Regions from separate parts of the Streptomyces sp. NPDC090083 genome, predicted to be linked through region 1. Evidence: riboswitches for the same ligand, from Rfam matches in the RefSeq annotation. Region 1 holds a riboswitch; each other region holds the start of a gene.

What was found. Region 1 has a riboswitch for cobalamin ahead of ACIPTO_RS17355 (CbtB domain-containing protein). Riboswitches for the same ligand answer to the same signal wherever they lie in the genome.
Region 2: it holds a riboswitch for cobalamin, as region 1 does, so the genes downstream of both, ACIPTO_RS26125 (cobalamin biosynthesis protein) here and ACIPTO_RS17355 (CbtB domain-containing protein) in region 1, are expected to answer to the same signal.
Region 3: it holds a riboswitch for cobalamin, as region 1 does, so the genes downstream of both, ACIPTO_RS20100 (hypothetical protein) here and ACIPTO_RS17355 (CbtB domain-containing protein) in region 1, are expected to answer to the same signal.

What each region holds. Positions count from the first base shown of each region.
Region 1 covers NZ_JBIVED010000004.1:476,080-478,332, reverse strand. Annotated here, with positions in the region: gene ACIPTO_RS17365 (plasmid stabilization protein) at 186-512, shown strand; gene ACIPTO_RS17360 (hypothetical protein) at 556-900, shown strand; cobalamin riboswitch at 903-1,064, shown strand; gene ACIPTO_RS17355 (CbtB domain-containing protein) at 1,098-1,316, shown strand; gene ACIPTO_RS17350 (CbtA family protein) at 1,353-2,219, shown strand.
Region 2 covers NZ_JBIVED010000007.1:401,018-403,270, reverse strand. Annotated here, with positions in the region: gene ACIPTO_RS26135 (anion permease) at 1-445, shown strand, start outside; gene ACIPTO_RS26130 (hypothetical protein) at 480-701, shown strand; cobalamin riboswitch at 847-989, shown strand; gene ACIPTO_RS26125 (cobalamin biosynthesis protein) at 1,089-2,030, shown strand; gene ACIPTO_RS26120 (cobyric acid synthase) at 2,027-2,253, shown strand, end outside.
Region 3 covers NZ_JBIVED010000005.1:143,782-146,034, reverse strand. Annotated here, with positions in the region: gene ACIPTO_RS20100 (hypothetical protein) at 1-1,051, opposite strand, end outside; cobalamin riboswitch at 1,155-1,281, opposite strand; cobalamin riboswitch at 1,352-1,483, shown strand; gene ACIPTO_RS20095 (prenyltransferase/squalene oxidase repeat-containing protein) at 1,602-2,253, shown strand, end outside.

The sequences.
Region 1 (2,253 bases):
GGTCCGCGCCCTCATCCGTTCGGTGGCCGTCTGCTCGCACACCGCACGGGCCGCGCGTCAGATGGGAGCGACCCGTGTCGGGGGCCCCGCGTGAGAAGCGGCGGACGACGGGTACCTGGGAAGTCGCCGGAGAACGGCCGAGCACGCCGGAGGCCGTTCCCGAGTACGGAGAGAAGGAGGGCACCGTGCCCCGAGGATCCAGCGCGAAGCGCGAGCGCCAGTACGAGCACATCAAGGAAGGTGCCGAGAAGCGAGGTGTCCCCGAGGGCAGGGCGAAGGAGATCGCCGCGCGCACCGTGAACAAGGAGCGGGCCCGCGCCGGTGAGTCCAGGACCGCGAGCAGGACGTCCACCCGCGACCCCAAGTCGGCCTCGCAGCGCGGCGGCCAGCGCTCGCATCGCGGCGCGCAGGGACCGACGAGGGACCAGCTGTACGCGGAGGCGAAGAAGCGCGGCATCGACGGCCGTTCGTCGATGAACAAGCAGCAACTGGCCCGCGCCCTCGGCCGCTGACCCGCCCGATCGCCCCCGCGGCATCACCTCAAGGAGAACCCCCATGGCCACCGTGTCCCTCACCGGAGCGTCCAAGGAGGACGCCGCGACCGTCTTCGGCGTCCTGCGCGCCGCGTTCCCCACCGACCGCTCCTTCGACGACGTCCCCCAGGAACAGCCGGGTGACCGCACCGCCGTGTGGACCGCCGAGTTCGAGCCGACGCAGGAGTGGATCCCCACCGAGCCCCTGCCGTTGGAAGGTTCGGTCTCCGCCACGATCCAGGGCGGCTACGTCGCCGTCGACCAGCTCCGCGAAGCCCTGAACGTCACGTTCGCCGTGGACGAGCGGGGCACCGCGTCGGGAGACCAGGAACAGGAGGTCGACCTGCGGCTCACGACCAAGCGGTGAGCATCGCAGGCGTGATTGACGGTGCGGAGAGACGCGCCGTACTCTCACCGTGTAGTGAAGGCATAAGGAAGCTGGTGGAATTCCAGCACGGTCGCGCCACTGTGAGCCCGCCGCCGAGAGGTGGCAGGCGAGTCAGACACTGAGCCCTCACTCGCCCGTACACGCAAGGGACGCACGATCCCGAAGGAGGGCTCACTGTGAGCAGCAGCATTTCCACATCCCGTCCGGTGTCCACGCCGGTCGTCCTGCCGGTGTCCAAGTCGATTCTCTGGCTGGTCGGCACGGCCCTGATCGCGCTGGCGGTCTACTACTTCATCGGTGTGGACCAGGGTGCGGTGTCGGTGTTCGGCAACGACATGCACGTCCACGAGTTCGTCCACGACGCCCGGCACTTCCTGGGCTTCCCCTGCCACTGACCCTCCGCCGGCACCTGGACGTACGGACAACCCGACATGGAAAAGAAGCTCATCCTGCGCGGCATACTCGCCGGCGCGGTGGCGGGCCTGCTCGCGTTCGTGTTCGCGCGGATATTCGCCGAACCGCAGATCGCGAAGGCCATCGACTACGAAAGCGGCCGTGACGCCGCGCAGAACGCCCTGGACAAGGCGGCGGGCATCCCCGTCGAGGGAGCCGACCCGGACCTGTTCAGCCGCACCATCCAGGCCAACGTCGGCATCGGCGTCGGCATGGTCTTTTTCGGCATGGCGATGGGCGCCCTGTTCGCCGTCGCGTACACGGTCTGCCTCGGCCGCACGGGAGGCCTCCGGGCCCGCAGCCTCGCCCTCCTCGTCGCGGGCGGCGGCTTCCTCGGCATGTACCTGGTGCCGTTCCTGAAGTACCCGGCCAACCCGCCCGCGATCGGCCACGAAGAGACCATCAAGCAGCGCAGCGCCCTGTACCTGATCATGGTCGTCTGCTCGATCGCCTTCCTCGCGGGCGCCGTCTATCTCGGCAAGTACCTGCAGAAGCGCTACGGCAACTGGAACGCGACCCTCCTCGCGGGCGCCGCGTTCGTCGTCGCGATCGGCATCGTGATGCTGCTCCTGCCGCAGCTGGGCCATCTCTCGTACAACAAGGCCAACTTCGGCAACCAGGCCACCGAGACCCCGCTCCCGCTGAAGGACTCCAAGGGCAACATCGTCTATCCGGGCTTCCCGGCGGACGTGCTCTTCAGCTTCCGCTTCTACTCGGTAGCGGCGCAGTTGATCCTCTGGGCGGCCCTGGGCCTGATCTTCGCTCCCCTCGCCGAGCGCCTCCTCAACCCCGCCCGACCGGACGCGAACGCTCCCTCACCGGAGCAGGATCCCGTCCCCGCGTGACCAACTCCCCTCCACGGCGGGCGCGGTGATCGAC
Region 2 (2,253 bases), on a different contig from region 1:
CGCCGTCTCCGGTTCGGTGATGGGCGCGGGCCTCGGCCGCAAGGGCGGTGTCGTCCGCTGGTCGACCGCGACCCGGATGTTCGTCGCCTGGGGCCTCACGCTGCCGGCCGCCGCGCTGGTCGGCGCGCTCGCCGAGTCCGTGACCGACCTCGGGGACTGGGGCACCGCGCTGGTGGCCGTCTTCCTGGTCGCCTCCAGCGCCGGTATCTGGGCGCTCTCGCGCCGCCAGGTCGTCGACGCCTCGAACGTCAACGAGACCGACGAGCCGGCCGGCGTGATCACCACCGCCATCGCGGCCGTGACCCCGCCCCCGGCGGTCGCCCTCTCCGAAGGCCTCACGGCGACGATCCCCTCGCCGCCCGTCGTCGCCACGTCCGACCCGATGACCCCGATGACCCCGCCGACTCCGGCCACCTCGGCGACCCCGCCGGCCGCCGCCGTCTGAGCCCGCGTCCCCCGGTACGAAGGAACGAATCAGCATGGACATCGACTGGGCAGCCCTCGGCTCCGTCTTCGGCGTCAGCCTCGTGACCACCGTGGCCCTCGTGGCCGTCTTCACCCTCGGCATCACCGCCCTCTCCCGCCGCGAACGGGCCACCGCCCAGGGCGGCTCCGCGCCGCTCGCCCTGACCGGCGCCTACGCCTGCTTCGCGGCCTGCGCGGCGGCGGTGGCGTACGGGATCTATCTCATCGTGGCCTGACCGGCCGCCGGTCGACACGCGCGTGGGGTGCGGGACGGATCGCCGTCCCGCACCCCACGTCCGCGTGCCCCGCCAATCATGTGAACGCCCCCTCGCGTGTGGGCATCAGCACACTCCGTCCCCGCAGGTCAACAGCAAGTTGACGGCCGTTCCGGCAGCATGGTGGACTGCCAAGGCCATGTACGGCGGCAGAAGAGGAAGCCGGTGTGAATCCGGCGCGGTCCCGCCACTGTCACCGGGGTAGACACCCCCGGGAGCCAGGAACTCTCACCGCCGGTCTCGTCGAACCAGGGCGTGGACACCCTGAGTGAGGACATACCGCCATGCTCGGCTGTCGTTCGAGGTCCACCACCAGCGCAGTGCCCGATCCGGCGATCGGCTGAGCGGGTGCGTGCCGATCGCGTCTTCGCGTACGGCGCCGCCGCCGGCCTCCTCGGCGACCACCTGCTCGGCGATCCCCGCCGCGGGCATCCGGTCGCCGCGTTCGGCCGTGCCGCCGGCGCCGTGGAACACCTGCTGTGGCGCGACCACCGGGGCTGGGGCGCCCTGCACACCGCCGTGTGCGTGGGCGGCACCGTCGCCCTCGCCACCGCTGCCACCGCGGCCCTGCGCCCCTCTCGTACGGCTTCCGTCGCGCTCACCGCGGCCGCCACCTGGGCCGTCGTCGGCGGGACCTCGCTCGCGCGCGAGGCCGGGGTCGTCGGGCGCGCGCTGGAGGCCGGGGACATCGAGGCCGCCCGGGCGCGGCTCCCCCACCTCTGCGGACGGGACCCGCAGGCCCTCGACGCGGACGGGATCGCCCGGGCCGTCGTGGAGTCCGTGGCCGAGAACACCTCCGACGCGGTCGTCGGCGCCCTGGTCTGGGGCGGCATCGCGGGCGTCCCGGGCCTGCTCGGCTTCCGCGCCGTGAACACGCTGGACGCGATGGTCGGCCACAAGTCGGCGCGGTACCGCCGCTACGGGTGGGCCTCGGCCCGTCTCGACGACGTGGCCGGCTGGCCCGGCGCCCGTCTCACCGCCGCCCTCGCGACCGTCGCGGGCGGCGACCCGCGCGGCGCCGCCCGCGCCTGGCGCACCGACGCCCGCAAGCACCCGAGCCCCAACGCCGGTCCGGTGGAGGCCTCTTTCGCGGGCGCCCTCGGCGTACGGCTCGGCGGCACGCTCTCCTACGGCGGCCGGGTCGAGCACCGGCCCGTGCTCAACGGCGCCGGACGCCCCGTCGCCGTACCGGACATCGATCGGGCGGTACGGCTGTCCCGGCGCGTCGGGCTGCTCGCGCTCGGGGTCAGTGCCGCCGGGCGGCTGCTGCTGAAGGGACGTGCCTCATGAGCGGTGGCGGGCTGCTGGTCGCCGGGACCACCTCGGACGCGGGCAAGAGCGTCGTCACCGCCGGGATCTGCCGGTGGCTGGTGCGGCAGGGTGTGAAGGTCGCGCCGTTCAAGGCGCAGAACATGTCGCTCAACTCGTTCGTGACGCGCGAGGGCGCCGAGATCGGGCGGGCCCAGGCCATGCAGGCGCAGGCGTGCCGGATCGAGCCGACCGCGCTGATGAA
Region 3 (2,253 bases), on a different contig from region 1:
CGGATGTCACCGGTGTGGGCGGGGTGGCGGTGAAGCCGCCGCCGGCCACCGCGCGCAGCCCGTCGATCGACGCGTAGGCCGACGGACTCGTGTCGCTGGGCAGGTACTTGAACCCGCCGCCCGGGTTGAACTGCTGGGCGATCAGGAAGTCGACCGGTGTCTTGCCCTGGGCGGTCAGGAAGTCGCCGGTCTGCGGATTGATGCCGCAGGCGTTGAGGCCGGAGACGGCCCAGCCGTTGGAGTCGGTGTTGACGCCGAACAGGGCGTTGAACGCACCGCTCGCGGCCACCAGTTTGCTCTTGAGGAACGCTTTGGCCTGCACGATGTCGGTGTCCGTGCTGGGTACGCCGGACACGCACAGGGCCGCCATCGCGGCCCCGGTCATGTCGATGTCGCTCGCCGCCGCGAGCTGGGTCGCGTTGCCCTCGGCCTTGCTGTAGTTCCAGCCGCCGTCGTTGTGCTGGTTGGCCCGGAGGCGGGTGACGATCGCGTCGCGCAGCGCCTGCGGGACGCGGATCTGTCCTGCCGTGGTCTTCGCTCCGTTGAGCGCCAGGGCGGCGAAGACGGTGCCGTTGAAATTCGCGGACGGGCCGAAGTAACCGGTCTCCGCGGTCTGCCAGTAGCTGTAGATGTCGGCGACGAGGTTGCGGGAGGCGGACACGCGGGCGGGATCGATGCCCGCCGCGTAGGCGTTCAGCGTGGCCCGCTCGTAGTCGGTGACCACCGGGGAGGTCGAGGGCCAGGCGCTCGTCGACAAGAGGGTGCGGTAGACGGTTCTGGCGTTCTTGGTGGTGTCGCCGCCCGGCGTGACGTCCACGGCGGCGGTTCCGGCGGCGGCGAACGCGCTGAACGCCCACTCGTTGGACAGACCCGAGCCGGCGTACGAACCGTCCGCCGCCTGAAGGGACTTGAGGTAGGCGACACCGTTCGTCTTCGAGGTGGCGATCTGGGCCGGGGTGGCGGTCGCCGCCGCCGGCAAGGTGGTGAGTGCGAACGCGCCGAGTGCCGCCGTCGCGGTGAGGGCGCAACGGCGGGCAACGGTACGGGACATGGCCTGCTCCTGGGATGAGGGACACCGACCGGACCCGTGCCGGAGACCCTGACGGCCTGCGCGGCGGCGAGCGTGACCGGTGTCCGAAACGCGTGGACCGGCTACCAAAAATGCTTCACCGCTTGGGCATTCGGGCTCGGGACGACCCCCTGCCGTCCCACACCGCTGCGCGTCAGCCCCGGACTCCCACCGGGTTCCCCCACTCGGCAGTGCGGGACGGTACTCGACCGGCCCGGCCCTCGCCAGGGGTGCTCCGGACAACCCGCGAGGCGGCCTGTGACCCACCTTGACGCTCCCTGTGAACCATGTTCAAATCCGCCTGATACGCAAGAAGTTCCAGGGGAAGCCGGTCGAAACCCGGCGCTGACCCGCAACCGTAGGCCCGGCACCGCCGGGCGAGCCGGAATGCCTGGGGCGTGTTCATCAGCAACAGACGCCGTCGCGGACTACGGCGTGGTGCGACCGCCTTCCAGGCACGGGGACCTTCCCCCGCCGTGGGGGCCCTCACCCACGTTCCCGCCCGCGCCGGGCAGGCTACGAGGGGGCCACCATGGGGACCGAAGCGCGCAGAGACAGCCGTACGGGCACAAGACCCGGACCGGTGGCGGCACTTGCGTCGGCACTCCTCGTACTGCTCGCCGCCTGCGTGACGTTCCTCACGACGACGTCCGCCGCCGCCGACCCGATCGGCGACTGCACCGCCACGAAGGGCGCCGTCGTCGCCGTCGACTTCGCTCCCTTCGGCGGCACGCTCCAGCGCGGCTGCGACACGACCCCGACCACCGGCTACGACCTCCTGCACGACGGCGGCTTCACCACCACCGGCACCCAGCACGACGGCCCCGCCTTCATCTGCCGCATCGGCTACGGCAGTTCGGGCACCCAGTACCCGACGCCCGACAAGGAGTCCTGCGTCCTGACCCCGCCGGCCACCGCCTACTGGTCGTACTGGACCGCCGCGCCCGGCCAGGACGACTGGTCCTACAGCCAGTACGGGGCGATGGACCGCAAGCTCAAGGACGGTGACGTCGACGCCTGGGTCTACGGCGGCACCGACGTCGGCGGCAGCACGGGCAGGCCCGCCTTCACCCCGGACGACGTACGTGCCGGCGCCACCGGCACCCCCGACCCGAGCGGCTCGCCCACCGGCGCCCCCGGAAGCGTGGACGTGACCGCCGCCGCGAAGTGGCTGACGTCCCAAC